DNA from 3 places in the Roseovarius sp. MBR-78 genome. Region 3 is predicted to be linked to each of the others. Evidence: riboswitches for the same ligand, from Rfam matches in the RefSeq annotation. Region 3 holds a riboswitch; each other region holds the start of a gene.
The links. Region 3 has a riboswitch for thiamine pyrophosphate ahead of thiD (bifunctional hydroxymethylpyrimidine kinase/phosphomethylpyrimidine kinase). Riboswitches for the same ligand answer to the same signal wherever they lie in the genome.
Positions count from the first base shown of each region.

Region 1: it holds a riboswitch for thiamine pyrophosphate, as region 3 does, so the genes downstream of both, thiC (phosphomethylpyrimidine synthase ThiC) here and thiD (bifunctional hydroxymethylpyrimidine kinase/phosphomethylpyrimidine kinase) in region 3, are expected to answer to the same signal.
Region 2: it holds a riboswitch for thiamine pyrophosphate, as region 3 does, so the genes downstream of both, ABIE58_RS09350 (ABC transporter ATP-binding protein) here and thiD (bifunctional hydroxymethylpyrimidine kinase/phosphomethylpyrimidine kinase) in region 3, are expected to answer to the same signal.

Region 1 is NZ_JBEPPX010000005.1:128,156-138,565, reverse strand. Features, by position in the region: gene ABIE58_RS05780 (sulfite exporter TauE/SafE family protein) at 1-787, shown strand, start outside; gene ABIE58_RS05775 (TIGR02186 family protein) at 787-1,542, shown strand; gene ABIE58_RS05770 (NAD-dependent epimerase/dehydratase family protein) at 1,563-2,417, opposite strand; TPP riboswitch at 2,535-2,655, shown strand; gene thiC (phosphomethylpyrimidine synthase ThiC) at 2,762-4,567, shown strand; gene rplT (50S ribosomal protein L20) at 4,631-4,996, opposite strand; gene rpmI (50S ribosomal protein L35) at 5,011-5,211, opposite strand; gene ABIE58_RS05750 (hypothetical protein) at 5,344-5,568, opposite strand; gene pyk (pyruvate kinase) at 5,604-7,049, opposite strand; gene ABIE58_RS05740 (N-formylglutamate amidohydrolase) at 7,175-7,912, shown strand; gene ABIE58_RS05735 (DUF1244 domain-containing protein) at 7,971-8,285, shown strand; gene ABIE58_RS05730 (glutathione S-transferase family protein) at 8,343-9,047, shown strand; gene ABIE58_RS05725 (L-serine ammonia-lyase) at 9,148-10,410, shown strand, end outside.
Region 2 is NZ_JBEPPX010000009.1:53,164-63,573, reverse strand. Features, by position in the region: gene pepN (aminopeptidase N) at 1-1,736, shown strand, start outside; gene ABIE58_RS09370 (hypothetical protein) at 1,850-3,127, shown strand; gene ABIE58_RS09365 (c-type cytochrome) at 3,286-3,717, shown strand; gene ABIE58_RS09360 (diguanylate cyclase domain-containing protein) at 3,690-4,775, opposite strand; gene ABIE58_RS09355 (heme NO-binding domain-containing protein) at 4,772-5,374, opposite strand; TPP riboswitch at 5,483-5,586, shown strand; gene ABIE58_RS09350 (ABC transporter ATP-binding protein) at 5,644-6,372, shown strand; gene ABIE58_RS09345 (TenA family protein) at 6,396-7,052, shown strand; gene ABIE58_RS09340 (ABC transporter permease) at 7,049-7,792, shown strand; gene ABIE58_RS09335 (trimethylamine methyltransferase family protein) at 8,055-9,617, opposite strand; gene ABIE58_RS09330 (DMT family transporter) at 9,671-10,410, opposite strand, start outside.
Region 3 is NZ_JBEPPX010000004.1:157,938-168,347, forward strand. Features, by position in the region: gene ectA (diaminobutyrate acetyltransferase) at 1-386, shown strand, start outside; gene ectB (diaminobutyrate--2-oxoglutarate transaminase) at 430-1,722, shown strand; gene ABIE58_RS04835 (ectoine synthase) at 1,729-2,121, shown strand; gene ABIE58_RS04840 (aspartate kinase) at 2,157-3,593, shown strand; gene ABIE58_RS04845 (winged helix-turn-helix domain-containing protein) at 3,804-4,514, opposite strand; gene ABIE58_RS04850 (hypothetical protein) at 4,533-4,766, opposite strand; gene ABIE58_RS04855 (hypothetical protein) at 4,969-5,301, shown strand; gene ABIE58_RS04860 (hypothetical protein) at 5,354-5,722, shown strand; gene ABIE58_RS04865 (hypothetical protein) at 5,775-6,206, shown strand; gene rnhB (ribonuclease HII) at 6,264-6,887, shown strand; gene ABIE58_RS04875 (site-specific DNA-methyltransferase) at 6,984-8,099, shown strand; TPP riboswitch at 8,228-8,331, shown strand; gene thiD (bifunctional hydroxymethylpyrimidine kinase/phosphomethylpyrimidine kinase) at 8,378-9,172, shown strand; gene ABIE58_RS04885 (FAD-dependent oxidoreductase) at 9,169-10,155, shown strand; gene thiS (sulfur carrier protein ThiS) at 10,139-10,336, shown strand; gene ABIE58_RS04895 (thiazole synthase) at 10,338-10,410, shown strand, end outside.

The DNA of each region.
Region 1 (10,410 bases), on a different contig from region 3:
CTTCATCGGCATCCCGCCCGCTGTTGCGGTGGCAACCGAGGCCAACCAGATCGTCGCCTCGTCCTTTTCCGGTGTGCTGGCGCATCTGCGGCGAAAGACCGTCGATCTGAGGATGGGCACGGTGCTGCTGGTGGGCGGCCTCGTCGGGGCAGCGCTGGGCGTTATCCTATTCAACTATCTGAAATCATTGGGCCAGGTCGATCTTCTGGTCAAGCTGTGCTACGTTCTGTTTCTGGGCGCGATCGGCGGGCTCATGTTCATCGAGAGCCTGCGCGCGATCCGCAACACCCGCCGTGGCACCGCCCCCAAGCGCAAGAAGCATGGCTGGGTTCACAAGCTGCCCCTGAAGATGCGGTTCCGCACCTCGGGGCTTTATATCTCGGTGATCCCCCCGCTTGTGGTCGGGGTGTCGGTGGGCGTGCTGGCGGCGATCATGGGGGTGGGAGGCGGCTTTGTCATGGTGCCGGCGATGATCTATATCCTCGGGATGCCGACCAAGGTGGTGGTGGGCACCTCGCTTTTCCAGATCATTTTCGTCACCGCCTTCACCACGCTTCTGCACGCGACCACGAACTATACCGTCGATGTGGCGCTGGCGGTGCTGTTGCTGGTGGGCGGCGTGATCGGCGCGCAGATCGGCACAATGATCGGCACCCGGATGAAGGCCGAACAGTTGCGCATATGGTTGGCCATTATGGTGCTCGCGGTCTGCGGCAAGCTGGCGCTCGATCTGCTGCTCACGCCGTCAGAGCTTTATTCCATCGCCACCGGCGCGGGGGGGCATTGATGCTGCGCCTCGCGCTTCTGTTCTGTCTCGCGGCGCTGCCCTTGCGCGCCGAGGAGGTGGTGCTGGGCCTGTCCAAGGACCGCGTGGCGATCACCGCCACTTTTGAGGGGTCCGATATCCTGATCTTCGGCGCGGTCAAGCGCGAGGCCCCGATCCCCGATATCCCGCTCGACGTGGTGATTACCGTGGCCGGGCCATCGCTGCCCGTGAGCGTGCGGCGCAAGGAGCGGGTTCTGGGCATCTGGGTCAATACCGACACGGTGGCGCTTGATTCCGCGCCCACATTCTATGCCGTGGCCAGCAGCGGCCCGCTCGAGCAGGTGCTGACCGATACCGAGGATTTGCGCCACCGGGTCTCGATCCCGCGCGCGATCCGCTCGGTCGGCGCGGCGAGCATGGCCGAGGATGTCGAGAGCTTTACCGACGCCCTGATCCGCATCCGCGAGCGCACGAATGCCTATCAGCTTTTGGAAAACAGCGTGGCGCTGGATGAGCAGACGCTGTTTCGCACCGCCATCAGCCTGCCCGCCAACCTGACCGAGGGGGCCTATCAGACGCGGATATTTCTCACCCGCGAGGGGCGGGTGGTGGCGCAGTTTGAGACGGTGATCGACGTGCGCAAGGTGGGGCTGGAGCGGTGGCTCTTTACCCTGTCGCGGCAGCAACCGCTGCTTTACGGGCTGATGTCGCTGGCCATCGCCATCGCCGCAGGCTGGAGCGCGTCGGCGGCGTTCCGGGTGTTGCGGCGGAACTGACGCAGATATGCTTACCCCGCTTATGCGGCGCTGCTCGCGTGCCATTGGCGGACCATCTCGGCGGCCGTGCTGTCCTTGGGGGCAAAATGGTGCAGCGCAGCGAGGCGGCGGCAATCGAGCGTGATGCGCTGATGGGCCTCGGGCGGGGCGGGGCGGGTCTCGTATCGCGCCCCCGCGGCCTGCGCCAGCGCGGTCATCGCCACCGGCACAGGTGCCGCGATGTTGAGCACATCCGGCAGCGGGTCGGCATGGCGGCAGAGCGTGGCCAGCACGGCGGCAAGGGTGGCGGGGCCGATATAGGAGCGCACCGGCCCGCCGCCATCGGCGAAGCGGTCGATCACCAGTGCGCCGTGCCCCCCCGCCACGTTGAGCAAGAGCGCATCCGCCCCCGCCACGTTGCCGATGCGCAGGCAGCATATCTCCATCCCGCGCGCGCGCCACGGCGCGCAGGCGGTCTCCATCTCGCGCTTGGCCGCGCCATAGGCGTTGACCGGGGCGGGGGGGGCATCCTCATCCATCGCCTCGCCCGCGCCATAGACCGCCGAGGACGACGCCAAAATCACCCGCGTGATCCCCGCCTGCGCGGCGGCGTCAACCGTGGCCTCGGCAATGGTGCGGTTGAGCGACAGGTCGCGCCCCGGCCCCGGCACCACCCCGGCAAGCGCCACCACCGCGCCAAAGCAGCGGCCTGCCCTGTCCGCATGGGCAAGAAGCGCCCCCGGCCCGTCGAGCGGATCCCAGCAGAGCGCGCCCGGATGGGGCCTGCGATATTGCGCGGTCAGCGCCTGCCGCCCTTGGGGCCAAGACCGCAGCACCATCCGCCCGACGCGGCCCGACGCCCCGGTCAGTAGAATATGGTCATCTGCCTTGGCCATCCATCGCCCTCTTTGCCCGCTGCGGGGCAGTGCCCGGCCCGAGAGGTGTAGCAATCAATCCGCGCGGCAGACAAGGCGCGGGTGCCGTCTTGTCCTGCCTTCGGTCATGCTCTAGCGTGATCCGTGCAGGGGAGTCCCGCCTTGGGGACTGAGAGGCTGACAGGTGGTGACACCGGTGACGCGACCCTTAGAACCTGATCCAGTTGATACTGGCGTAGGAAGCTAGGAATGGTCGTCTCCCCCGCGTGGGGTCTGCCATTGCGAACCGGGGGCAGAGTGCCCCCATGCCTCCCCGTCCACGGCTCATCTGGTCTCTTTGAAACCATGGCTCGAGGAGCACCAAAATGACCATCCTGACCACCCCCGCCGTGACCACCGGCCCCTTGCCCGCCTCGCGCAAGATTTACGTGGCGGGCGCGCTGCACGCAGATATCCGCGTGCCGATGCGCGAGATTTGCACCCACCCGACGGCGGGCGAGGCGCCCTTGCCTGTCTATGACAGTTCCGGCCCCTATACCGACCCCGAGGCTCAGACCGATATCGCGCGCGGCCTGCCCGCGCTGCGGCGCGGCTGGATCATGGCGCGCGGCGATGTGGCGGCCTATGAAGGCCGCCATGTGAGGCCTGAGGATAACGGCTTTGTCGAAGGTGACCGGCTGGTGCCGGAATTCCCGGTGCGCGGGCAACCCCTGCGTGGCATGGGCGGTGCGGCCCCCACGCAACTGGCCTATGCGCGCGCGGGCATCATCACGCCGGAAATGGAATTCGTCGCCATCCGCGAAAACCAGATGCGCGAGGCGGGTGCGGCACCGCGCGACGGCAACGACTGGGGCGCCAGCATCCCCGACCATGTGACGCCTGAGTTCGTGCGCGCCGAGATCGCGGCGGGCCGCGCCATCATCCCGGCCAATATCAACCATCCCGAGTTGGAGCCGATGATCATCGGGCGCAATTTCCTTGTGAAGATCAACGCCAATATGGGCACCTCCGCCGTCACCTCGTCTATGGAGGAAGAGGTGGAAAAACTCGTCTGGGCGATCCGCTGGGGCGCGGACACGGTGATGGACCTTTCCACCGGGCGCAACATCCACAACACCCGCGAATGGATCATCCGCAATTCCCCCGTCCCCATCGGCACCGTGCCGATCTATCAGGCGCTGGAAAAGGTGCATGGCGTGGCCGAGGATCTTACATGGGAGTTGTTCCGCGACACGCTGATCGAGCAGGCCGAACAGGGGGTGGACTATTTCACCATCCATGCGGGCGTGCGCCTGCACATGGTGCCGATGACGGTGGGTCGGGTCACGGGGATCGTGTCGCGCGGCGGCTCGATCATGGCCAAGTGGTGCCTGCATCACCACCGCGAGTCGTTCCTTTATGAGCATTTCGAGGAGATTTGCGACATATGCCGCCAATATGACGTGAGTTTCTCGCTGGGCGACGGGCTGCGCCCCGGCTCCATCGCCGATGCCAATGACGAAGCGCAATTCGCGGAACTGGAGACGCTGGGGGAGTTGACCAAGATCGCGTGGCGCAAGGACTGTCAGGTGATGATCGAAGGCCCCGGCCATGTCGCCATGCACAAGATCAAAGAGAACATGGAAAAGCAGCTAGAGTGCTGTCACGAGGCCCCCTTTTACACGCTCGGGCCACTCACCACCGATATTGCCCCCGGCTATGACCATATCACCAGCGGTATTGGCGCGGCGATGATCGGCTGGTTTGGCTGCGCGATGCTGTGCTACGTGACACCCAAGGAGCACCTTGGCCTGCCCGACCGCGACGACGTGAAAACCGGGGTCATCACCTACAAGATCGCGGCCCATGCCGCCGATCTGGCCAAGGGCCTACCCGGCGCGCAGCGGCGCGACGACGCGCTATCGCGCGCGCGGTTCGAATTCCGCTGGGAGGATCAGTTCAACCTGTCGCTTGATCCCGAAACCGCGCGCGATTTCCACGATCAGACCCTGCCCAAGGAGGCGCATAAGGTGGCGCATTTCTGCTCCATGTGCGGGCCGAAATTCTGCTCGATGAAGATCAGCCACGACATCCGCGCCGAGGCGCAGAAAGAGGGGATGGCGGCGATGGCCGAGAAATTCCGCGAAGGGGACGATCTTTACGTGCCGCTTGCCCCCGAGGCGGAGGCCTGAGACGGAAAACGCCGCCCGGTTGGGTCCGGGCGGCGCATCCTTGTCCCTCGTCTGAGACTGGCCTCAGGCGGCCAGCGCCTGCTTGGCCTGATCCACGATGGCGTTGAACGCTGCCGGTTCGTGCACGGCGAGATCGGCCAGAACCTTGCGATCCACCTCGACCCCGGCAAGCGCCAGGCCGTTGATGAAGCGCGAATAGGTCAGCCCCTCGTCATGGGCACGCACGGCGGCGTTGATCCGCTGGATCCACAGCGCGCGGAAATTGCGCTTGCGGTTCTTGCGGTCGCGCGTGGCGTATTGGTTGGCCTTGTCGACGGCCTGTGCGGCCACCTTGAAGGTGTTCTTGCGGCGACCGTAATAGCCCTTGGCTGCGGTCGTGACTTTCTTGTGACGGGCGTGGGTAACAACCCCACCTTTGACGCGTGACATCTCTCAAATCCTCCTTAACGCGAATAGGGCATCATCGGTCGGATGATCCCCTCGTCAGCTTTGCTGAGCGTGGTGGTGCCACGCGCGTTGCGGATGAACTTGTTGGTGCGCTTGATCATCCCGTGACGCTTGCCCGCCTGGGCGGTGATGATCTTGCCAGTAGCGGACACCTTGAACCGCTTCTTGCAGCTCGACTTGGTCTTCATTTTGGGCATTTCCGGCTCCTTTTTCGGTCGGTCGTTCCGCGTGCCTCGGCATGCCACATCCAGCCGGACCAGCGGTTTGAGCGCGCCGTATACGCGAGGCCCGCGCCCGGTGCAAGGGCCGCGTTGCGCGCGCGGGGGGCTTCAGGGCAGATAGCGCGCGATCACGGTCAGGATCACGGCGGGCACCTCGGCGAGCTTGTAGCCGCCGGGCTTGGTCGATACCGCCCAGATCACAAGGCCGCCCGCGATGACGAGGGTCAGCGCGCCGACACGCGGTGCCCGCCCATCCGAGATTGCCGATAAAAACGACGGCACCGACAGCACCCCAAGCACCGTTCCAACCGCCATTGCCAAATCCGCATCCATGATAACACACCCTGAAAATCGTTGTTTCATCGGGTTTAGCCCGGATCGGTTGCGTAGATCAAACTTTCCTTGCAGGGCGCGATGCGCAGGATATTGGTGGTGCCGGGCACGTTGAAGGGCACACCGGCGGTGACCACGATCTGATCGCTTTCCTCGGCATAGCCCTGCGCCCGCGCGGCGCGCGCGGCGTTGATCACCGCCAGCTTGAAGCGCGTAAGCTGCGCGGTCATCACGCAATTCACCCCCCATGTCAGCGCCAGCCGCCGCGCGGTGCCGCGCAGGCTGGTGAGCGCGATGATCGGCACATGGGGCCGCTCGCGCGCGGTCAAAAGCGCGGTGGTGCCCGATTCGGTATAGCAGCAGATCGCCTTGATATCGGTGGTCTCGGCGATCTCGCGCGCGGCCACCACGATGCCGTCGGCGACGCTCTGGCGGTTGACGCGGCGGCTGGCCTCGATCACCTCGCGATAGGTCGGGTCGTCCTCGACCTCGCGGGCCACGTTGTCCATCGTCGTCACGGCCTCGATCGGATATTGACCGGCCGCCGATTCCGCCGAGAGCATGATCGCATCGGCGCCCTCGTAGATCGCGGTGGCCACGTCCGAGACCTCGGCGCGCGTCGGCATCGGCGATTCGATCATCGATTCGAGCATCTGCGTCGCCACGATCACCGGCTTGGCCGCCGCGCGGCATTTGCGCACAAGGCGCTTCTGGATCGGCGGCACGTTCTGCACCGGCAACTCCACGCCAAGATCGCCGCGCGCCACCATGATCCCGTCGGAAACCGCGAGGATGTCGTCAAAGCATTTCACCGCCGCCGGTTTCTCGATCTTCGACAGGATCGCGGCGCGGCCCCGCACCAGCGTGCGCGCCTCGTTCACATCCTCGGGCCGCTGCACGAAACTGAGCGCGAGCCAGTCCACGCCAAGTTCACAGGCGAATTCCAGATCGGCGCGGTCCTTTTCCGACAGTGCCGCCAGCGGCAGCACCACGTCGGGCACGTTGACGCCCTTGCGGTTCGAGATGGTGCCGCCCACCACGACCTCGCAGGTGGCGAAATCGGCATCGCAAGCGGTCACGCGCAGGCGGATCTTGCCGTCATTGACCAGCAGTTGCGATCCCGGCTCCAGCGCGGCGAAAATCTCCGGGTGGGGCAGGCAGACACGGGTCGAATCGCCCTCGGCCTCGTCCAGATCGAGCCGAAAGGCCGCCCCCTCGATCAATTCTTCCTCGCCACGGGCAAAGGTACCGACCCGCAGTTTCGGCCCCTGAAGATCGGCGAGAATCGCGATCGGGCTGTCAAGCTCGTCCTCGATCTGCCGGATGATACGGTGCTTCTCGGCGATATCGGCATGCTCGCCATGGCTCATGTTGAGGCGGAACACGTCCGCGCCGGCCTCGTGCAGGGCGTGGATCGTTGCGTAATCCGACGATGCGGGGCCAAGCGTGGCCACGACCTTGACATTGCGATGGCGTCTCATCTGCTGTCCTTCTCTTGAAATCCTGACCTGTTACCGCTAACAGGCGCGTCGGGGGTCTTATGGCCCAATTCCCTTTTCCCGACAACTGTCCTAGACCACAGAAGCGCAACAAACCAACCCGGATCATGCATAATCCTTTTCACATCGAGGGTGCCGCGCGCCCCGCCCGCTGGCTCGTGACCTGCGATCACGCCACCAACGCGGTGCCCGGCTTCGTGAATGGCGGCAGCCTCGGCATCGCGCCCGAGGACATGGCGCGCCACATCGCCTATGACGTGGGCGCGGCAGGCGTTGCGCGCGCGCTTGCCCGCGCGCTCGACGCCCCGGCGATCCTGTCGAATTTCTCGCGGCTGGTGATCGACCCCAATCGCGGCGAGGATGATCCCACGCTGGTGATGAAGCTTTATGACGGCACGGTGATCCCCGCCAACCGCCATGTCGGCGAGGAGGATTTCGCGCGCCGCCTCGACCGGCTCTACCGCCCCTATCACACCGCGCTGGCCGAATTGGCGGCGCGGCGCGACGATACCGTGATCGTCTCGGTGCACAGCTTCACGCCGCAATTTCGCGGTCGTCCGCCGCGGCCGTGGCATATCGCGCTGCTTTATGCCGCCGACACGCGGCTGGCGCATCCGCTGCTGGCGCGGCTGCGCGCCGAGCCGGATCTTTGCGTCGGCGACAACCAGCCCTATGGTGGCCATCTGCCCGGTGACACCATCGCGCGCCACGCCATCGCCCACCAGCGGCCCAACGTGCTCATCGAGCTGCGCAACGACCTGATTGCCACGCCCGAGGCACAGGCCGCCTGGGCCGTGCGGCTTGCCCCGATTCTGCAAGAGGTGGCGGCGCACGCGGGCGTGTGAGGGGGCTTGCGCGGTGCGACACTCCAGCCCATCTTGAGAGGCAAAAGGGAGAGAGATCATGGACGACCAGACCCGTATCGAGCTTGAGGCCGCCGCCTTTCGCAAGCTGCGCGCGCATCTGATGGACAAGCGCCCCGATGTGCAGAATATCGACCTGATGAACCTCGCAGGCTTTTGCCGCAACTGCCTGTCGCGCTGGTATCAGGAGGCCGCCCACGAGAAGGGCCTCGAGATGACCAAGGACGAGGCGCGCGAGATCTATTACGGGATGCCCTATCCCGACTGGAAATCGCGCCACCAGACCGATGCCGATGCCGAGAAACAGGCCGCCTTCGAGGCGGCTTTCGCGGCGAATGTGGGCAAGGACGGGTAGGGGGTTCTTCTTGGCAAAAATACCCAATGCCCTGCCCTTGCGACCGGGTGGGCGGTCATGAGCGCGCGCTACCGGCTGCACTACGCGCCCGACAACGCCTCGCTCATCGTGCGGCTGGCGCTCGATGAACTGGGCGTGCCGTTCGAGACCGTGCTGGTGGATCGCCGCAGTCAGGCGCAGCGCGCGCCCGCCTATCTGGCGCTCAACCCGGCGGGGCGCATCCCGGTGCTGGAGGTGCCCGATGGTCCGATCTTCGAGACCGGCGCGATCCTTCTGTGGCTGGCGGACCGGCATGGCGGGCTGATCCCCGATCCCGGCGATGCGGCGCGCGGGGCGGCGCTCAAATGGCTGTTTTTCCTGTCCAACACGCTGCACCCGGCGCTGCGCATGATCTTCTATCCCGATCAATACGCGGGTGGCGATGCGGCGGGCCAAGCGGCGCTGCGCGCGCAGATGCAGGGCGAGGTGGCGCGCCATCTCGATCTGCTCGATCACGCGGCGGGTGTGCATCCTGCGCTGTTCAGCGGCAGCGCGCCCACGGTGATCGGCCTCTATCTTGGCCCCGCGCTGCGCTGGGCCGCGCTTTACCCGTCGGGGGAAACCGGCTGGTTCGATCTCTCGCGCTGGCCGCGCCTTTACGCTCTGGCCCGCGATCTCGAGGGGCGGGCCAGCACCCGCGCCGCCATCGCCGCCGAGGGGCTGGGCGCGCATCCCTTCACCGCGCCCTGCCTGCCCGATCCGCCCGAGGGTGTGGCGCTTTGAGCGTGTCCTATGTCAACGCGGTGGCCCTGATGGGTCGCTTTCGGACAAGTGGCGGCCCCTCGGAGACCGCATAACCCCCGCGACCCAGGGAGCGCGCATCATGTTTCTATCTGTCTTCGAGATGTTCAAGGTCGGCATCGGTCCGTCCTCGTCGCATACGATGGGGCCGATGGTGGCCGCTGCGCGATTCCTCGACCGGATGCGCGCCGAGCCGTTCCACTACGCGGGCTTGCGCGGCTCGCTGCATGGCAGCCTTGCCTTTACCGGGGTGGGGCACGCCAGCGACCGCGCCACGATCCTTGGCCTTGCGGGGTTTCGCCCCGACACCTACGACCACGCGCAGGCCGAGACCACGCTGGAGGCGATCCGCGAGACCCACCGCGTTACCCCGCCGGGTCTGCCCGAGTTGAAATTCCATCCCAAGGATGACCTGACCTTCGATTTCGGGCCGAACCTGCCGGGCCATGCCAATGGCATGATCCTCATGGCCACCGACGCGCAGGGCGACGTGATCCTGCAAGAGACCTATTATTCCATCGGCGGCGGTTTCGTCATGACGGCGGATGAATTGGCGGCGGGCAAGGATACCGACGAGGGCGACCCGGTGCCCTATCCGTTCAAATCGGCGGTCGAGATGCTCGAGATGGCCGAACGCTCGGGCAAGAGCATCGCCGAGATGAAGCGCGCCAACGAGATCGCGCGCGGCGGGGCGGAAAATCTGCGCGGCGGCGTGGCGCGCCTCTGGCAGGTGATGAATGACTGTATCGAGCGCGGGCTCTCGACCGACGGCATTTTGCCCGGCGGCCTGTCGGTCAAGCGCCGCGCCAAGGGCATCCGCGACGCGCTGATCGCGGAGCGCGGCACCAACCTGAGCGCGCCGCACAAGATCAACGACTGGATGAGCGCCTATGCGATGGCCGTGAACGAGGAAAACGCCGCCGGCGGGCAGGTGGTGACCGCGCCCACCAATGGCGCGGCCGGGGTGGTGCCTGCGGTCATCCGCTACTGGCTCGACCATGTGCCCGGCGCGCATGAGGGCAGGGTCGAGGAATTCCTGCTCACCGCCGCCGCGATCGGCGGGCTGGTGAAGTTCAACGCCTCGATTTCCGGGGCAGAGGCGGGCTGTCAGGCCGAGGTGGGCAGCGCCTCGGCGATGGCCGCAGCGGGGCTTTGCGCGGTGATGGGCGGAACCCCTGCGCAGATCGAGAACGCCGCCGAGATCGCGCTTGAGCATCATCTCGGCATGACCTGCGATCCGGTCAAGGGTCTGGTGCAGGTGCCCTGCATCGAGCGCAACGGGCTGGGCGCGATCAAGGCGGTGTCGGCGGCCTCGCTGGCGCTGCGCGGCGATGGCAGCCATTTC
Region 2 (10,410 bases), on a different contig from region 3:
CAGAAACCGCGACGGATGCCAATTTCGAACGTATCGAGGCAATCATCGCGCATGAGTATTTCCACAACTGGACCGGCAACCGCATCACCTGCCGCGACTGGTTTCAGCTTTGCCTCAAGGAGGGGCTGACGGTCTATCGCGACAGCCAGTTCACCGCCGATATGCGCTCGGCCCCGGTCAAGCGCATCTCCGACGTGATCGCCCTGCGCGCGCGCCAGTTCCGCGAGGATGCAGGCCCGCTCGCGCATCCCGTGCGGCCGGAAAGTTTCATCGAGATCAACAACTTCTACACCGCAACGGTGTATGAAAAGGGGGCCGAGCTGATCGGGATGCTCAAGCGGCTGGTAGGCGATGACGCCTATGCACGCGCGCTCGATCTCTACTTTACCCGCCATGACGGGCAGGCCTGCACCATCGAGGATTGGCTGAAGGTGTTCGAGGATGCGACGGGCCGCGATCTGGCGCAGTTCAAGCGCTGGTATCAGGAGGCGGGCACGCCCCGGCTCCGGGTCTCTGACGACTTCAAGAATGGCACCTATACCCTTCATTTCGAACAGGAAACACCGCCTACACCGGGTCAGGACACCAAACAGCCCCGCGTCATCCCCATCGCCGTGGGGTTGCTCGGGCCCAATGGCGACGAGGTGCAGCCGACCGTCGTTCTGGAAATGACCGAGGCCCGGCAAAGCTTTGCCTTCGATGGATTAGCGTCGCGCCCCATACCTTCGATATTGCGGGATTTTTCTGCGCCTGTCATCCTTGAGCGCGCAACCGATAATGCCGAGCGCGCCTTTCTCTTCGCCCATGACACAGACCCGTTCAACCGCTGGGAGGCAGGCCGCGCGCTGGCGCGCGAGACGTTGCTGGCGATGATCCGCGACGGGGCCGCGCCCGACCCGGCCTATCTCGACGCGGCGCATGCGATGGTGCGCGACGAGGCGCTCGACCCGGCGTTCCGCGCCCTCGCCCTTGCCTTGCCAAGCGAGGACGAGTTGGCGCAGGCACTCTTTGCGACTGGCACCCCCCCCGACCCGCAGGCGATCTGGGAGGCGCGCGAGGCGCTCGACATCACCCGCGCCGAGGCGATGCGCGACACGCTTGCCGATCTCTACACCGCCCATCAGGTCACCGCCCCCTACCGCCCCGATCCCGAGCAGACCGGCGCGCGGGCGCTCTCGAATGCGGCGCTTGGCCTCATCACCCGGCGCGATGGCGGCGCGCGGGCGCTGGCACAATATGACGGTGCCGACAACATGACCCAGCAGCTTGCCGCGCTTGCTTGCCTGATGCGCGCGGGCAAGGGGGCCGAGGTGACGCAGGCGTTCTACCGGCAATGGCGGCATGACCGGCTTGTGCTCGACAAGTGGTTCGGCCTGCAAATCATGCAGGCCGCCCCCGCCGAGGCCGCCGAGACCGCCGCGCGCCTGACCGAACACCCCGATTTCACCCTGCGCAACCCCAACCGCTTTCGCGCGGTGATGGGTGCGCTTGCCGGGTTTCCCGCCGGGTTTCACCACGCCTCGGGGCGCGGCTACCGGCTCATGGCCGAGATGCTGATCCGCCTCGATCCGCTCAACCCGCAGACCACGGCGCGCATGTGTTCGGCCTTCGAGACATGGCCGCGCTTCGATGCAGAGCGGCAGGCCCTGATCCTTGGCGAGATCGAGCGCATCCTCGCCACGCCGGGCCTCAGCCGCGACACCACCGAGATGCTAAGCCGCATCCGCGACGCCTGATGCCATGCCGGTCGCGCGCGCGACCGGCAATTCCCCGCATTCACCCCGCGCGCGCCAAGATTTGGCCGAAATGCCCCGGCAAGCTGAGAGGACTTCAGCCCGCCGGAGACATCATGACATTCCACCCGCTCGCCCCGTCCGATCCCGAAGCCCGCCGCAGGCCGGCCCGGCCCACGGCTCTGGCGCGGCTGTGGCGGTATCTCGGGCGCGCACGGCCCCGCGCCGATCTCGACAGCCTGGCGCGGCGCATCATCCTGCCCTCGCTGCCGATCAGCGACGAGGAACACGCCCGCACCCAATATCATGACGAGGGCCAGCGCCTTGCCCGGCAGGAAGATTGGGAGCGGCTCGCCGACCGGATCGCGCAGACCGATGCCGCGCGGCTGAAAACACCGGGCGGGGCGACGGTGGCGGGGCTGCTTGCGCAGGGTGCGCGCGCCGATGCGGTGGCCGCCGCCGAGGACGCGGTGGCAGACGGGCGCGCGCCCGATCCTGCCGGGCTCGATGCGCTCGACGCGCTGCGCGCCGATCACCCGCAGAGCTATCCGGTCGCACTGGTGATCGCGCTCACGCATATCGATATCGGCCGCGCGTGGCGGCTTTGCCGCGCGGGCGGCACCACGGTGCAAGAACGCGAGGCCCGGTTCCTCACACATTTCCGCAGCGCCGAGGACCTGCTTGCCCCCTTCGACCCCGAACAGCACGATGCCCCCGCCCTCGCCGCCGCGCAATGCGCCCTGCTCGCCGCGCGCCCGGCACCGCGGCGGCGTGTGGCCGATGACTATGCCCGCCTCATCGCGCTCGATCCCGGCAGCGCGCATCACCTGCGCGCGCTGGGTGAGGCGCTGCTGCCCGCGCGCTTCGGCAGTTTCGCGGCGCTCGACCTCGAAGCCCGGCGCATGGCGGCGCGAACCGGCCCGCTTCTCGGGGCCGGGGGCTATGCCTGGGTGTGGTTCGACGCGCTTGCGCTTGATCCGGGCGGGCTTGGCAGCGTCGATCCCGATTTCTTCATCGACGGGCTGCGCGCCATTGCCGAACGCAGGCCCGATCAGCATGTCATCAACGAACTCGCCGCCTTTTGCGGCCTCGTGATGGCCCCGCGTGCCGGGACCGCGCGCCTGCCCGCCGCCCACGACCGCGTGCGCGCGGCGATCCATGACTGCCTCGACTGGCTGATCGCGCGGCACCTGCACGAATTGCACCCGCTGATCTGGTCGCAGGCGCTGATCGGGCCGGATGAGGCCCCGTCTCTGCCGCCGCGCCGCGCGCTGGTGGCACGGGGGCGGCAGGCGGCGCTGCGGATCATCGCCGAGCGATTCTCCGACGAGATGGCCGATGGTGGCGCGCTCGCCTTCTCCAATGCCGGGATGTATCGGCTGCCCGCGCTCTGACAAGGCCCCTGTCGCGCGCCAAGGGCGGCCCCGGCACACACATCGCGGTGACGGTTTCTGACATGCGCGTGATCGGGGGGCCGTGCGCATTGTCTGCCTGCCGCGATATGCCACCTTGAGGGGTGAGGCCCAGTGAACCACATCGGAGATGTCGCGCGATGCCCCCCCTGAGAGAGATCCTCCTGTTCGCCGCCCTGGGCATGGCCCTGCCTGCCCAATCCGCTCAGGCGGGCGATCCCGAGCGCGGCGAACGCCTGTTCCGCGATTGCACCGCCTGCCACTCGGTGATCGACGAGACCGGCACGGCGCGTGTGCGCGGCGGGCGCACCGGCCCCAACCTTTTCGGCGTGATCGGTCGCCACGCGGGCAGCGTGCCGGGTTTCAACTACTCGCCGTCGATGGTCGCGGCCGGGCAGCACGGCCTGCGCTGGAACGAGGCCGATTTCGTGGTCTATGTGCGCGACGCCACCGCCTTTCTGCGCGACTATCTCGATGATCCGGAGGCGCGCGGCAAGATGGCCTACAAGCTGCGCAATGAGGCCAAGGCGCATGATGTCTGGGCCTATCTCGAACGCATCGCGGCCCCCTGAGCGCATTTCGGCCCTTGGGGCGGGCACCCCGCCCCTGTCGGCGCGCCATCCTCGGGGCGGTGCAGCCTGTGACAGCCGCGCCCGCCGGCCTTGGCGGCATAAAGCGCGCGATCTGCGGCATTCATGATCGCCTCGGGGGGGGCACCTGGGTGATCGCGGCTGAGCGTTGCGCCGATGCTGGCGGAGATACGGTAATGCCGCGCGCCGTCGCATATCGGCTGTTCCAGCGCGGCAATGAGCCGCCGGGCCACGCTGTCGACCACCTTCGCGGTCTCCATACCGGGCAAGAGCAGCACGAATTCATCCCCGCCGACACGGGCGACGACATCCTCGGCGCGCACCACCGACACCATCCGCCGCGCCGCCACCCCAAGCACCAGGTCGCCCGCCGCATGGCCATGCGTATCGTTGACCTGCTTGAAGAAATCGAGATCGAGATGCAGAAGCGCAAACGCCCTCTGCCCCTGCACCGCCTGCGCCAGCACGGTCTCGAAGGCGCGCCGGTTGCGCAGCGCCGTGAGCGTGTCGGTGAGCGCCTGTTCCTGCGCCGTCTGGCGCGCCCCTTCAAGTCGGAGGTTGAGCCTGCGCGATTCCTCCATCGCGACGGTCTTGGCCTCGAGCAGGTAGAGCATTTCCGTGGCCAGATCGGTCACCGCGAAATCCGCGCCAGTGAGGCCGAAATCGCGCACCGCATCGACCAACGATATGCCGAAGGCAAGATTGACCACCATCGGCCCCGGCCCCGCCCCCGGATCATCGGGCGGCAATGCACAAAGCTGCCCCTTGAGCGCATAGCGCGGATGCGCGCGCAGCCGCAGGCGCAGCCGCACCCCGTCAAGCGCGCGCAATCCGCCCGCATCCTGCACCCCGCGCGGGCGCGTCATCTCGAAAACCTCGAGAAACCGCGCCCCCAAGATCACCTCTGGCGCGACGATCCGCGCGAGCGTCGGCCCGGCATGAAGGATATGCCCGGTCGGCCCGATCACCAGATGCATGGGGCAGAACCGATCGAGTATCGCCGCCCGCGCCCTTGCCTGCCCGCCGCCCTGCGCATTCATCGCGCGGCCCCGGCGGTGGCAAGGTCAAAGTCGCGACCGCTTGCATAGGTCGCGTCGAGCAGGTGCACCTCGATGATCTCGCGCGCGGCGTCACAGCCAAGATAGTCGAGCAGCACCAGCGCCCCGTAATCATCTGCCATCGCGCGCAGCACACCAAGCAGCACCGGCCCGAACCGCAGCCCCGCGCCCGCCGCGCGCCCGATCTCCACGCGGTAGAGCCCCGCGCCCTGCATGTGCAGATGGATCGCGGGGAGATCGAAATCGGACATGGCGAGCCGCGCCCGGTCCGGGATATCCTCGAGCGATTCGAGAAATTCGGCGAAATCCACCCCGCCAAAGCGCAGCAGCCGCCGGACCGCCTCGGATCGCGGCTGCGCCACGAGATAGGTGCCGAGATCCTCCAGCAGGTCCGCCGCCTCGCGCCCGAACCGCGCCGAGAGCGCCGCGACAAGCCGCGCCGTCACATCCGGGTCGCACGGCATCAGCGGCTCGAACGCGGCCTCGTCAATCCCGAGACCGCCCGTCACCTCGTGCCACAGGGCGTCGCCATAGCTGTCCCTGACGAAACATTCTATCGCGCGATTGATAAGCCCGTTCATCGCCCTCTCCATCCGTCTGCGCACAGTCTGGCAACCAGAGTTTAAGATTCCCTGAATCGGTGAGAACCGCTGCGGCTTGCCACGCGGCCCGCTGCCTGCTACCTCGGGTGTCATCCGTTGGGGTGCCCCTTCACCGGGGCTGAGAGGCCGCGCGCCGACCCATCGAACCTGATCCGGCTCGCACCGGCGGAGGGAACGGACAGCCGGAGCACATGCCGCTCACGGCCCGCCCCCCCTGCCCTTTGCGTGCCCTCGTCCGAGGAGCGGCCATGCCCGCAGCGCCCCCCGCGCTCATCATCGACGGCACCGCCCGGATCGGCGGGCTGCCGCTCTTTGGCCCGCTGCGGCTCGAGGCGGCGGCGGCGCGCATCACCTGCCTTCTGGGGCCGTCGGGCGTGGGCAAGACCACGCTTTTGCGGCTGGCGGCGGGCATCGACGAGGTGACGCAGTTCGACGGCCATGTCACGGCCTCTGACGGCGGGCCGGTCACCGGGCGCGTGGCGCTGATGGCGCAGGGGGCAGACCTGTTGCCGTGGCTCGATGTGATGGGCAATATCACGCTCGGGGCGCGGTTGCGCGGCACGCGGGCGGATCGTGATCGCGCGCGCGATATCCTCGCGCGCACCGGCCTCACCGATCATGCCCACAAGCGGCCCCACGCGCTCTCTGGCGGGCAGCGACAGCGCGTGGCGCTGGCGCGCACGCTGATGGAGGATCGCCCCATCGTGCTGCTTGACGAGCCGTTATCGGCGCTCGATGCGGGCACCCGCGCGCAGATGCAGGAGCTGAGCGCGCGGCATCTTGCCGGGCGCACGGTGCTTCTGGTCACGCATGATCCGCTGGAGGCCGCGCGCCTCGGTCATGCCATCCATATCCTGACCGCAGGGGGGTTGGAGACCGTGGCCCCGCCCGCGGCCCCGGTGCCCCGCCCGGTCGATGATCCCGAAACGCTCGCCGTGCAGGGCCGCCTGCTCGCACGCCTGCGTGCCCCCGCCTGACCCCGCCTGAGAAGGAGCCGCCCATGCGCCCCACCGACCGGCTGAAATCGCTCAATGCCGCCAACTGGCAGGCCGCCACGCGCCACGCCTTTACCGATCAACTGGCGGCGGGCACCCTGTCTGACGCGCGTATGCTGGCCTATCTGCGGCAGGATCACCTTTTCATCGAGGGATTCGTGCGGCTTCTGGCCTCGGCCATCGCCCATGCGCCGAGCCTGCCCGACGCGATCCCCGGCGCGCGCTTCCTCGGGCTGATCTGCGGCCCCGAGAATACCTATTTCCTGCGCGCCATCGAGGCGTTGGGCGGCGAGACCGCACCGCCCGCCCCGGCCCATCCCGTCACCGCCGAATTCCAGGGGCTGATGCAGCAGGCGGCGCAATCGGGGCGTTACGCGCAGATGCTCGCGGTGCTGGTGGTGGCCGAATGGTCCTATCTCGACTGGGCCGCGCCACACGCGAACAAGGCCCGCGATCTGCCGTTCTGGTTCGGCGAATGGATCGCCTTGCATAGCGGCGACGGGTTCGAGGGCGTGGTGGCCTATCTGCGGGATCAACTCGATGCGGTCTGGCCCGGCCTCTCGCCCGAGGAGCAGCGCGCCGTCGAGGCCACATTCGCCCATGCCACGCGGCTGGAACGCGCGTTTTTCGACGCCGCCCTTGCCGGCTATCGCGCGCCATGAGCCGCCTTTTGCCCATCGCCGCCTCTGCCGCACTGGCGCTGGTGCTGTGGCAGGCGCTGGTGGTGCTGGCAGCGCTGCCGCCCTTTATCCTGCCCGGCCCTGCCCGCGTGGCCGAGACGCTCTGGGCCAGCCGCGCGCTGATCGCCGAGCACGCGGGCATCACCGTGGCCGAGGTTCTGATCGGGCTGGCGCTGGGGGCGGTGCTGGGCGGGCTGTCGGCCATCGGGCTGGCCGCCTCGCCCGCCGCACGCCGCCTGATCCGCCCGATGATGGTGTTTTCGCAGGCGATCCCGGTCTTTGCGCTGGCACCGCTGCTGACGCTGTGGCTGGGCTATGGCCTCTGGTCCAAGATCGCGATGGCGCTCCTGATCATCTATTTCCCTGTCACCTCGGCGTTTTTCGACGCGCTGATGCGCACGCCGCAAGCCATGCTCGACATGGGCCGGGTGATGGGCGCGGGGCCTGCGCGCCTCATGTGGCATATCCGCGTGCCCGCCGCCCTGCCGGGCTTTGCCTCGGGGCTGCGGCTCGCCGCCGTCTATGCGCCTATCGGCGCGATTATCGGCGAATGGGTGGGGGCGTCCAAGGGGCTGGGCTATCTGATGCTGCTGGCCAATGGCCGCGCCAAGATCGACCTGATGTTCGCCGCCCTGATCGTGCTGGCCCTGTTCACGCTCCTGTTGCACATGGGCGTCGACCGCGCCTGTCGGCGATGGCTGGATGGGACGGCGGCGGGGTAAGAGGGGGGGGGCGGAGATCGCACCGTCTTATCGGGGAATGGCCTTGAGCGGACATGCGACGACCTGAGAAGGTGCCGCGCGATCGCCGGGCCGGGGACTGGCGATGCAACGGTTGTGGCTGGCAGTTTATCTTGGCCAAACCCGAGTAACCCCAATACGTTGCGCAACCCCTCAAATCGCCAGGCCGCGGGACGGCCCGGCGATCGCGCGGCACCTTCGGTGCGGTTCGCACGCGGCGCTTCAACGGCAACGCCACCCCCCCTCAGAAATCCGTCGGCGCCCCGCCCTCGGCCTTGCGCCGCTCGACAAACGCCGCGAGTTCCTCGCGGATACTCTCCTCCATCGGCGGGGCCTCGAATCCGGCGATGATGTCCTGGAACACCTGATGCGCGCGCGCGGGCGTCCACACGGCACCTGCCGCCTCCCAGGCCTCGTAATTGCGCCAATCGCTCAGGAAGGGCGCATAAAACGCCGTAGTATAGCGGTCCTGCGTGTGCTGGATGCCGAAGAAATGGCCCTTGTCGCCGACCTCGCGGATCGCGTCCACGGCGATTTCCTCGGGGCCGGTGGCGGTCAGCATCGGGTCCATATAGCGCTGGATATGCTGCAATATCTCGCAATCCATGACGAATTTTTCGGGGCTGGCGATCAGCCCGCCCTCAAGCCACCCCGCCGCGTGATAGACCATGTTCGCGCCTGCCTGCACCGCCGACCAAAGGCTGTTGGAGGTCTCCCAGATCGCCTGCCCGTCGGGCACATTGGCCGCGCACACCCCGCTCGCGCGCAAGGGCAGCTTGTAGAACCGCGCCAACTGCCCGGTCATCTGCGTCGCTCGCATGTATTCGGGCGTCCCGAACGCGGGCGCACCGGATTTCATGTCGACATTCGAGGTAAACGTGCCAATGGCCACCGGCGCGCCGGGCCGGATCACCTGTGCCAGCACCACCGCACAGAGCGCCTCGGCAAGGCTTTGCGCCACCGCCCCCGCCATCGTCACCGGGGCCATCGCACCCGCCAGCGTGAAGGGCGTCACCACGAGGCCCTGCCCGCGTCGCGCCAGCCGCATCCAGCCGTCCAGCATGGGAAAATCGTGTTTCAGGGGCGAGGTGGAGTTGATATTGGTATACATGCGCGGCGTGGCATCGAATTCCGCATGGCTGAGGCCACCGGCGATGCGCACCATCTCCATCACATCCTCGACCCGCTCTTTGCCGAGGCAGTAGGCATGGGCCACCTTGTCGGTAAGCGTCAGCTTGTCATAGAGCACGTCCAAGTGCCGCACGCTGGCATGGATGTCCTGCGGCTCCACCGGGTAGCCGCCGATGAAATGGATGCAGTTGAAATACTGGCTCAGTTTCAATAGGTTGCGGCACATCTCGCGGGTGCCCGTCACCTTGCGCCCAATCTTCATGTCCCAGTAAGAGGGCGGCGAGGAGACATTGCCGAAATTCAGATGATTGCCGCCGATGGTGATGGCCCGCTCGGGGTTGCGCGGCGTGATGGTCCAGCTTTCGGGGGCCTTGGCGATCATCTCCATGACGAAATCGCGGCCCATGCGGATATTTTCGCCATTGATGTCGCAGCCTCCGCACGCGCGCAGGATCTCCACTGCCTCGGGGTTCAGAAACTCGATCCCGATCTCTTCGAGGATGCGCATCGCGCCCTCGTGAATCGCCTGCACCCCCTCGGGGCCGAGCGGCTCCACGGGCCGGTCGATATTCACCGGCGGAGCCCAGGGCATCTGCTCTATCACCGCGCCACCGCGCCGCGCGGCATTGCCCGCGCGCCCGCCGCTGCGTGTCCTGCGTTTGAGATCTTCGGCCATATCCGCGCCCTCCCGGTGCTCGTGCCCCCCACGAAACACCGCGCGCGCGCGCCTCACATGCCGCTTTGCGACGTGAGTTGTCGTTTTTTCTCCGCCGCGCGCCGCCGACCCTCGTGCCAGAGGTAGAGCGCAAGGCTGCCCACCACCACGGCCCCGCCTGCGAGCATCACCGGCGTCGGGCGCTCGCCGACGCCAAGCCAGACCCAGAGCGGGCCAAGCACCGTCTCCAAAAGCAAGAGCAGGCTGACATTGGAGGCATGGGTGTGGCGCGACGCGAGCGACAGCGAAAAAAACGAGACCGGCAGGATCAGCAGACCACAGACCGCGATGGCCCAGACCGCGCCTTCGGTCATCTGCGCCGGTCCCGTCACCGCCCAGCCGGTCGCCCCCGCCAGCAGCGCCCCCAACCCCAGCACCAGCGCGATCGGCATCTCGGGGCGCGCGCGCAACAGCACGAAGTTGAGCGCCAGCACCAGCGCGACGCCCAACCCGAAGACAACCCCCAGCACCGCGCTGCCCGCCCCCGTGCCACCGCCGCCCGACACCGCCAGCGCCAGCCCCGCCAGCACCGCGACGATGGCGGCCCATGTGGCGGGGCGCGTGCGCTCGCCCATCACCAGCCACGACAAAAGCGCGGCAAAGACCGGCGCCGTCGCCACGCCGAGCAGCATCACCGTGACCGGGGCATGAGCAATCCCGAGGCTGAACAGCGTCATATTGGCATATTGCGTGACCACCAGAAGCGCGCCCGCCCCGCTCGCCAGCGCCGCCAGATCGCGCGCCTTGCCGCGTG
Region 3 (10,410 bases):
ACCACTTCCGCGACACCTGCATCGTCGCCGAGATGGATGGCGAGATCGTCGGCTGGGTTTCGGGCTACCGCCTGCCCGACGACCCCGAGACGCTGTTTGTCTGGCAGGTCGCGGTCTCGCAGACGGCGCGGGGCACCGGGCTTGGCACGTTGATGCTGCGCGGGCTGTTGTCGCGCGAGAGCTGCAAGGGCGTGACGCGCGTGCAGACCACGATCACCCGCGACAATGCCGCAAGCTGGGCGCTCTTTCGCAAGTTCACCGAGGTGAGCGAGGCAGAGCTGTCAAGCGCGCCCTATTTCTCGAAATCGCAGCATTTCGACGAGCTTCACGACACCGAATACATGGTGACGATCTCTCTCAAGGCGCGGATGAAAAAGGCGGCCTGACCGGGGCCGCCGCCCGCTCCCCAATCACATGAAGGAACATGACATGCCGACTGAGCAATCAGCCGATCTCGACATCTATTCCCGCCGCGAATCCGAGGCGCGCAGCTATTGCCGCAGCTTTCCCACGTCTTTCGTCAAGGCGACTGGCTCGGAACTGACAGATGCGACGGGCCGCACCTATATCGACTTTCTCGCCGGGTGCTCGTCGCTGAATTACGGCCATAACGACCCGGACATGAAGGCCGCGCTGATCGAGCATATCACCGCCGATGGCATCACCCACGGCCTTGACATGCACAGCGGTGCCAAGGCCGATTTCCTGCGCGCCTTCGAGGATATCATCCTCAAACCGCGCAGCATGGATTACAAGGTGATGATGACCGGCCCGACCGGCACCAACGCCGTCGAGGCCGCTATGAAGCTGGCGCGCAAGGTCACGGGGCGGCGCAACATCATCGCCTTTACCAACGGGTTTCACGGCATGACAATGGGTGCGCTGTCCTGCACCGGCAATTCCAGCAAGCGCGCGGGCGCGGGCGGCGGGTCGCTGTGTGGCACTACGCATATGCCGTTCGAGGGTGCCTTTGGCGAAGATGTGGATAGCCTGCGCATCATCGAGGAAATGCTCGGCAACCCGTCAAGCGGCGTCGATGCGCCCGCGGCGTTCATCATCGAGCCGGTGCAGGGCGAGGGCGGGCTGAACGCCGCCTCCACCGCCTTCATGCAGGGCATCGCGCGGATCGCCAAGGATCACGGCGCGCTGCTGATCGTTGATGACATTCAGGCCGGGTGCGGGCGCACCGGCACCTTCTTCAGCTTCGAGGAAATGGGGATCGAGCCGGATCTGATCCCGATGGCCAAGAGCTTTTCCGGCATGGGCCTGCCCTTTGCCGCGCTCCTGATCAAGCCCGAGCATGATATCTGGGGGCCGGCCGAGCATAACGGCACGTTCCGAGGCAATACCCATGCTTTTGTCACCGCGCGGGTGGCGCTGGAGAAGTTCTGGAAGGACGACACCTTTCAAAACGAAGTGGCCGAAAAGGCCGAGATGCTGCGCGCGGCGCTTGGCCGTATCGCCGACACCATCCCCGGTGCCCGCCTCAAGGGGCGCGGCATGATGCAGGGGGTCGATGTGGGCAATGGCGATCTGGCCGGTGCGATCTGTGCGCGGGCCTTTGAATTGGGCCTCATCATCGAGACCTCGGGCGCGCGCGATGAGGTGGTCAAGGTGCTTGCCCCGCTCACCACGCCCGAGGACACATTCGCCAAGGGGCTGGACATCCTCGCGCAAGCGGTGCGGGATGTGACCAAGACCCAGAAAATAGCAGCGGAGTAACGCAAAATGATCGTCAGAGACTTCAACAAGATCATCGAGGAAGAACGCAATCGCGTCGTGTCAGATGCGCAATGGTCAAGCGTGCGGATGCTGCTTGCAGATGACGGGATGGGGTTTTCGTTCCACATCACGTTTCTGGAGCCGGGATCGGAGCACACCTTTGAGTATAAGAACCACTTCGAGAGTGTCTACTGCATGCAGGGCAAAGGCTCGATCACCGATCTGGCCACGGGTGAGACGTATGAGATCACGCCGGGCGTGATGTATGCGCTCGACAAGCATGATCGCCACACCCTGCGCGCCGACGAAGAGCTTGTGATGGCCTGCTGCTTCAACCCGCCGGTGACCGGCAAAGAGGTGCATCAGGCCGACGGCTCTTACGCGCTTCAATCAAGTTGAGAGGGTCGGGGCGCGAAGGCCCCGGCATGAGGGATATGACATTTCCAACCCACACCGTCGAGAAGATCGGCGGCACGTCGATGAGCCGTGTCAATGAACTGCTCGACACGCTCTTTATCGCGGGGCGCGAGGGGGCGGCTCTCTATGGTCGCGTTTTCGTGGTCTCGGCCTTTGGCGGGATCACCAACCTGTTGCTGGAACACAAGAAATCCGGGCAGCCCGGCGTTTATGCGCGCTTTGCCAATAATGACGACGATCACGGCTGGCTTGATGCGCTGACCGAGGTGGGCCACGCGATGCGTGCGGCGCATGGCGATATCCTCGACAATCCCGGTGATCGCAACATGGCCGACGAATTCGTGCGCGAACGGATTGAGGGCGCGCGCTCGTGCCTGTTTGATCTGCAACGGCTGTGTTCCTACGGGCATTTCCGACTGGGCGATCACATGATGGTCATCCGCGAATTGCTCTCGGGTCTGGGCGAGGCGCATTCGGCCTTTGTCACCACGCTGTTGCTGCAGCGCGCGGGCGTCAATGCGCGGTTCATCGACCTCAGCGGCTGGCGCGACGAGACCGAGCACACGCTCGCCGAGCGGATCGCGGCGGGATTGAGCGATGTGGACCTGAGCGCGGAAATGCCCATCGTCACCGGCTATGCGCAATGCAGCGAGGGGCTGATGCGCGAGTTTGATCGCGGCTATTCCGAGGTGACCTTCGCCCGCATCGCCGCCCACACGGGCGCGCGCGAGGCGATCATTCACAAGGAATTTCACCTGTCTTCGGCCGATCCGAAGCTGGTGGGCGAAGAGGCCGTGCGCAAGCTGGGGCATACCAATTACGACGTGGCCGATCAGCTTTCCAATCTTGGGATGGAGGCGATTCACCCCAAGGCCGCCAAGACGCTGCGGCAGGCCGAGGTGCCCCTGCGCGTGACCAACGCCTTTGATCCCGGCGATCCCGGCACGCTGATCGACGATCAGCCCACCGATACCCCGGCGGTCGAGATCGTGACCGGCCTCAAGGTGGTGGCGCTGGAACTGTTCGAGCAGGACATGGTGGGCGTCAAGGGCTATGATGCGGCGATTCTCGACGCGCTCAAGCGGCACAATGTCTGGATCGTCTCCAAGACCTCGAACGCCAACACGATCACGCATTATGTGCAGGCCTCGCTTAAGGTGGTGCGTCGCGTGGCGCATGACCTGGAGGCGCTCTATCCGGCGGCGCAGGTCTCTGCGCGCACGCTGGCGCTGGTCTCGCCCATCGGGCGCGACCTCAAGGGGCTCAGGGTGTTGAGCCGGGGCCTTGCCGCGCTGGAAGAGGCGGGGATCGAGGTGATCGCCGCGCATCAGACACCGCGCGGCGTGGATGTGCAATTCGTGCTGGGCACCGGCGATCTTGACGCGGGCATCACCGCGCTGCACCGCGCGTTGATCGAGGGCAGGGCAGTGCAGGCTCCACGACAGGCCGCGTGAGGGGGGCTATTCCCACAATTTGAGACGAATGCGCGGCACTCCGGGTTTGGCGGTGCCGCGCTTTTGCTGTAGGGTCAAAGGGTCAGGGCCAGGATGGCCGGGACCTTCCAAAGAGTAACACGTGTGGTGCGTAGGGAGCACGTGGGGTGGCGGAGGGTGCTGGTCAACGGGCTGGCATCCTCCGTTTTCATCGTGTCGCGCCTGTGCCCGTCATTGCACGCGGATCGCCGACTTATCCACCAGAAGGACATAGCCGCGCCGGGCGATGTTCTTGACCAGCATTTCGCTGACAAGCTGATTGCCGAGCGCGTCGCGCAGCCGCTTTATCCGGGTGGCCCCGGCGGCCTCTTCGCAATCCTCAGATTTCCGCCCCGAGATGATCGCCTCGATCTCGGCCCCGCTGAGCACGTCATCGTCAAGCCGCGCCTCGGCCAATATGCTCAGCGTCTCGAGCGCGGCATCGGTCAGCTTGAACGCCATGTCGTTGAGATAGACGGTGCGTTCCTCGCGGCTGATATGCAGCGACGAGACCTGTATCCCCGTCCGCTCGATCTGTGCCATGCGCCGGTTGAGCGCCACCAGCATCACCAGAAACACCAGCGAGGCCACCAGCAAAGCGGTGGAAAACACCAGCAGCACGAATATGACCATCCGGTAACTGACAAGTGTTTCGGAAAAGGCGGTGCCCGACAGGGCGAGGATTTCCAGAAGCTTTATCTCGCCCTGACCGGTCAGCGCGTCGTTCTCGACAAAGATACGCTCGACCCGCGCGTTGAAGGCATTCGCGTCGGGCAGGCTCAGAAACAGGAACACCGCTGCGACCGTCAGGATCGCAACGATGGCCACCACGCCGAACACGACGACGCGGTTACCCGACCGGCGCATGTCGGCGGCGGAGGTGCCTTGTCCGCCCAGCCTCATCTTGATCGTGAAACCACGTTATTTTTCCTTCTTCGACATGATCTTGAGCAGCGTCAGCCCCTGTTGGGCCAGTTGCGCCCGAAGCGCCCCCTCTGCCGCCGAACAGGGCACGCTGAGCGTGGTCACGTTATAGAAAAGCTCGAACGGGTTTTCCCGTTTGGCCTTGTATTCGACCTGGCACGCCGCCACCGCCGCCTCGGCAGAGAGGGTGAACGCGAGGGTCGCTGCGAGGGTGGGGATGATGCGTGTCATGGCGACAACATGCGCCAGCGCCCGCGGCTATTCAATAACCCGTGACCCGAAATGACCCTGAAAGCGGGTGATATCGGATATCATGGGGGTGATATTGCCTGTCCGGGCAGGGCGGGCACATGTTCAGGGCACGACTTGCGGCCAGGGCGAATGACAACGGCTCCCGACGCCGCGCTGCCACGCAAACCTGAAAGGAGACACCATGTTTCGCACAGTCCTCGCTCTCGCCTTTGGCGCGGCGCTCAGCCTTGGTGGCGCGCCTGTCGCCTCTGCGGCCCCGATCACCCAGACCGCTCCCGCCGCCGGTGCCAAGATCATCCTAGCAGGCGGCCAGCGCCATTATCGCGGCCATGTCTCGCGCGGCTATGGCTACGGCCATAACGGCTATGGCCACGCGCGGCCCCGCTATCGCGGGCGCGGCCACTACCGCCCGAGCTATGGCTATCAGCGCGGTTATGGTCGGCATTATGTCTATCGCCCCGCCCCGTATTACGCACCGCGCCACCGCTCCTATGGGCATCAATATGGCCGGTGATCGCGCCGCAGACCGGTCGTGACATCGTATCACCAAAGAAAAGGATCAGATCATGTTTAACAAGCTCACCACCACCCTCATGGCGGGCGCTCTCGCGCTCGCCACCCTCGCCGCACCGACGCAGGTGCGCGCCGACAACGACGCCGGCAAGGTCATCGCCGGGCTTGCCATTGGCGCGATCATCGGCGCGGCCATTACCAGCGACAACAATCGGAACCGTCACGATGGCGGCTATGTCTCGCGCGGATACTCGCGCGGATACCAGGGCGGATACCAGGGCGGGTATGATCGCGGTTATTCCCGTGGCCATGATCGCGGGTATCGGGGGCGTCACGGCTATGGCCAGCAGCAGCGCGTCTACCAGCGCGGCCCGCGCCATGCGCCGCGTCACCGTTCCTATGGTCATGACTATGGCCGGTGATCGCGCCGCGTCCCTGTCATGACATCGTCCCCGTAAAGGAAAGGATCGGATCATGTTTACAAGGCTCACCACCACCCTCATGGCAAGCGCTTTCGCGCTTGCCTCGGTTGCCGCGCCGACGCAGGTGCGCGCCGACAATGACGCCGGCAAGGTCATCGCCGGTCTTGCCGTCGGTGCGATCATCGGCGCGGCCATTGCCAGCGACAACGGGCGGGATCGTCATGGCGGCGGATATCGCAATAGCTCTTACGACGGCCATGATCGCGGCTATCAGGGCCATGACAGCTATGGCCCGGAGCGGCGCGTCAACCTGCCCGGTGCCTGCCGCGTGCATAGCAATTACCGCTCGGGATATTCTGGGCGCTGCCTGAATGGCTACAATTACGGCTATTCGGCGCTGCCCTCGGACTGCGCGGTGCATATCGGCGGGTATCACGGGACGGTCTATCGTGACCGCTGCCTCAACCGGTATGGCTATTACTGAGGGACGGGCAGGCGTGCGGGCCTTTGCATTCGCCGCAAGCCCGTGCCATGACGGCGCATGACCGGCCCCGATTTTAGCCATGAGCACGCCGCCCGCGCCCTTGGCCATGCCCGCATCGCGGGGGTGGACGAGGTCGGGCGCGGCCCGCTTGCCGGGCCGGTGACGGCGGCGGCGGTGATCCTCGATCCCGCGCGCGTGCCCGAGGGGCTCGACGATTCCAAGAAGCTCGGCGCAGGGCGGCGCGCGGCGCTTTGTGCGGCGCTCATGGCCTGTGCCGAGGTGTCGGTTGCCCATGCCACCGTCGCCGAGATCGACAGCCTCAACATCCTGCGCGCGGCGCATCTGGCGATGGAACGGGCCATTGCGGGCCTCGATCCGGCCCCCGAGATGGTGCTGATCGACGGCAATATGGTTCCGCGCGGCCTGACGCTCCCGGCGCGGGCGATCATCAGGGGCGATGCCGCTTCGCTCTCGATTGCCGCCGCCTCGATCGTGGCCAAGGAGGCGCGTGATCGCCTCATGCGGGATTTGGCGCAACAGTTTCCGGGCTATGGATGGGAGCGCAACGCAGGCTACCCGTCAAAGGCGCATCGCGACGCGCTCCTAAATCTTGGTGTGACCCCTCACCATAGGCGTTCGTTCAGGCCCGTCCACAATATCTTGTATCAAGAAAATAACTAACCTACTGATTCAAAAAAGAAATTGACCACGAATCAGCTTTGACTCATTGTTTTGCCAAGGATCAGAGCGCCCAAGGCGCCGGGACAGAGGCAGAAAATGACAACGAAAACCAAGGCAAAGGGCGCGCCCGCGCTCCCTCTCAACACGATTATCGCCGGTGATTGCATCGAGGTGATGAACGGCCTTCCCGAGGCCAGCATCGACCTGATTTTCGCCGATCCGCCCTACAATCTGCAACTGCGCGGCGATCTGCACCGGCCCGATAACAGCCAGGTCGATGCCGTCGATGACGCCTGGGACAGCTTTGCCAGCTTTGCCGCCTATGACCGTTTCACGCGCGATTGGCTCGCCGCCGCGCGGCGCCTGCTCAAACCCACCGGCGCGATCTGGGTCATCGGCTCGTATCACAACATCTTTCGCGTCGGTGCCGCGTTGCAGGATGCGGGGTTCTGGATTCTCAACGATGTGGTGTGGCGCAAATCCAACCCGATGCCCAATTTTCGCGGCAAGCGGCTCACCAACGCGCATGAGACGATGATCTGGGCCAGCCGCGAGGAGGGCGGGAAATACACGTTCAATTACGAGGCGCTGAAATCATTGAACGAGGGCGTGCAGATGCGCAGCGACTGGGTTCTGCCGATTTGCACCGGACATGAGCGGCTCAAGGACGAAAACGGCGACAAGGCGCACCCGACGCAAAAACCCGAGAGCCTGTTGCACCGGGTTCTGGTCGGCTCCACCAATCCCGGCGATGTGGTGCTTGATCCGTTCTTTGGCACTGGCACGACGGGGGCCGTGGCGCGGATGCTGGGCCGCGATTACATCGGTATCGAGCGCGAGGAAAGCTATCGCCGCGTGGCCGAGGCGCGGCTCCGGGCGGTGCGCAAATATGACAGCGAGGCGCTGCGCGTCTCGACCTCGAAACGCGCCGAGCCGCGCGTGCCCTTTGGCCAGCTTGTCGAGCGCGGGATGCTGCGCCCGGGCGAGGTGCTGACCTCGATGAACGGCAAGGCGGCGGCCAAGGTGCGCGCCGATGGCACGCTCGTGGCCGATGGCGTGAACGGCTCGATCCACCAGGTCGGCGCGCATCTTGAGGGCGCGCCAAGCTGCAATGGCTGGACCTATTGGTGCTTTCGCCGCGAGGGCAAGATCGTGCCCATCGACGTGCTGCGCCAGCAGATCCGCGCCGAGATGGCCGACCGCCCCAACTGATCCCTGCGTGCCGCCGGTGTCCGGGCACTGACTTGACCGGGCACCCTTGCCTTGCCCCGTCACTATTGGCGTGACGGGGCTTTTTTGTGCGGCCCCCTTGTTGCCGGTCGTGGGCGCTGTTACGTTTGTTTCATCCGTTGGGGTGCCCCGAAAACGGGGCTGAGAGGCCATCCGCCAACCCATCGAACCTGATCCGGGTGATACCGGCGTAGGGAACGGATTTCGGCACGCCCTCGCGCGCCCCCTCCCGTTCCCCGAAAGTCTGAGAGGAACGGTACATGGTCGCAACCGCATTGACGATCGCAGGCTCCGATAGCGGCGGCGGCGCGGGCATTCAGGCCGATCTCAAGACATTCTCGGCGCTGGGCGTCTATGGCGCAAGCGTGCTGACCGCCGTCACCGCGCAGAACACCGTGGCCGTCAGCGATGTTCACCCGATCCCCGATGCCACGGTCGCCGCGCAACTCGCCGCCGTGTTGGGCGATATCAGGGTCGATGCGATCAAGATCGGGATGCTGGGCGATGCCAGCCTGATCGAGACGGTGGCAGGGGCGCTGGCGGATTACCAAGGCCCCGTGGTGCTCGATCCGGTGATGGTCGCGAAATCCGGTGCGCGGCTCCTGCCCGATGCCGCGCGCGCGGCGCTCATTGCGCATCTGTTGCCGCGCGCCGATCTGCTCACCCCGAACCTGCCCGAGGCGGCGGTGCTTCTGGGCTGTGCCGAGGCGCGCGATGATCGGGCGATGCAGCAGCAGGGCGCGCGCCTGCGCGAGATGGGGGTGGGGGCCGTTTTGATGAAGGGCGGGCATGGCCGGGGCGAGACCTGCACCGATTGGCTGATCGGTGACGAGGTGATCCGCCTTGACGCCCCGCGCATTGCCACGCGCAACACGCATGGCACCGGCTGCACGCTCTCGTCGGCCATCGCGGCGGGGCTGGCACAGGGGCTGGACCTGCCCGAGGCGGTCAGCAACGCGCATAGCTGGCTCCACGCCGCGATCCGCGCCGCCGACAGGCTCGATATCGGCCACGGCCACGGCCCGGTGCATCATTTCCACGAGGTCTGGCCATGACCGGGGCTGTCACCATCCGTGGCGCAGGCGTCGTGGGGCTTTGCGTCGCCACCGAATTGATGGCGCGCGGCATCTCCGTCACCCTGCGCGATCCCGCCCCCGCCCCCGGCGCGCATGGCTGCTCTTGGTGGGCGGGCGGGATGCTCGCGCCGTTCTGCGAGGGGTTCAGCGCCGAAGAACCGGTGATGCGGTTGGGCCAGGAGGCCGCCGACTGGTGGCAGGCGCAGGGCGTGGAGGTGATCCGGCGCGGATCGCTGGTGGTGACACTCGCGCGCGACCGGCGCGAACTCGACCAATTCGCGCGCCGCACCACCGGCCACCGGCTGCTCACAGGTGCAGAACTGGCCGCGTTAGAGCCGCATCTCGCGGATCGCCACGACCGCGCGCTGTTTTTTGCAGGTGAGGCGCATATCGACCCGCGCGCCGCGCTGCTTCACCTGCGCAAGCGGCTGCAAGAGGCGGGCGCGCGGTTCGAGCAGACCGACGCGCCCGCCGATGGCCCGGTGATCGACTGTCGCGGCCTCGCGGCGCAGGACAGCCTGCCCGATCTGCGCGGCGTCAAGGGCGAGATGGTGGTGCTGCGCGCCCCGGATGTGACCCTGTCCCGGCCCGTTCGCCTGCTTCATCCGCGTTTTCCGCTCTATATCGTGCCGCGCGGCGACGGCGTCTTCATGCTCGGGGCCACGCAGATCGAGAGCGGCGACCGCTGGCGCGCCTCGGTCCGGTCGGTGATGGAGCTTTTGTCGGCGGCCTACGCGCTCCACCCCGCCTTTGGCGAGGCGGAGGTGGTGGAAATCGGCGTGGACGCGCGCCCGGCCTTCCCCGACAACTTGCCGCGCATCACGGCGAGGGGCGAGACGATCCATGCCAACGGCCTCTTTCGCCACGGCTTTCTGCTGTCGCCCGCCGTGGCGCGGATGACCGCCGCGCTGGTGATGCGCGAGAATGAAAAACCGGAGTTTGCCCATGAAGATCACGGTTAACGGCACCGCACAGGACACCGCCGCGCCGACCCTCGACGCGCTGCTGATCGAGGTGGGCCACGGCGGGGCCAAGGTCGCGACGGCGGTGAACGAACGCTTTGTTCCTGCCGCTCTCAGGCCGGAACAGAGACTGAATGACGGGGACCGCGTCGAGATCGTCGCCCCTCGGCAAGGGGGCTGATATGCCGGTTTTCTACGATATAGAAGTGACATCCCGCCTGATGCTGGGCACCGCGCAATACCCCTCTCCCGCGA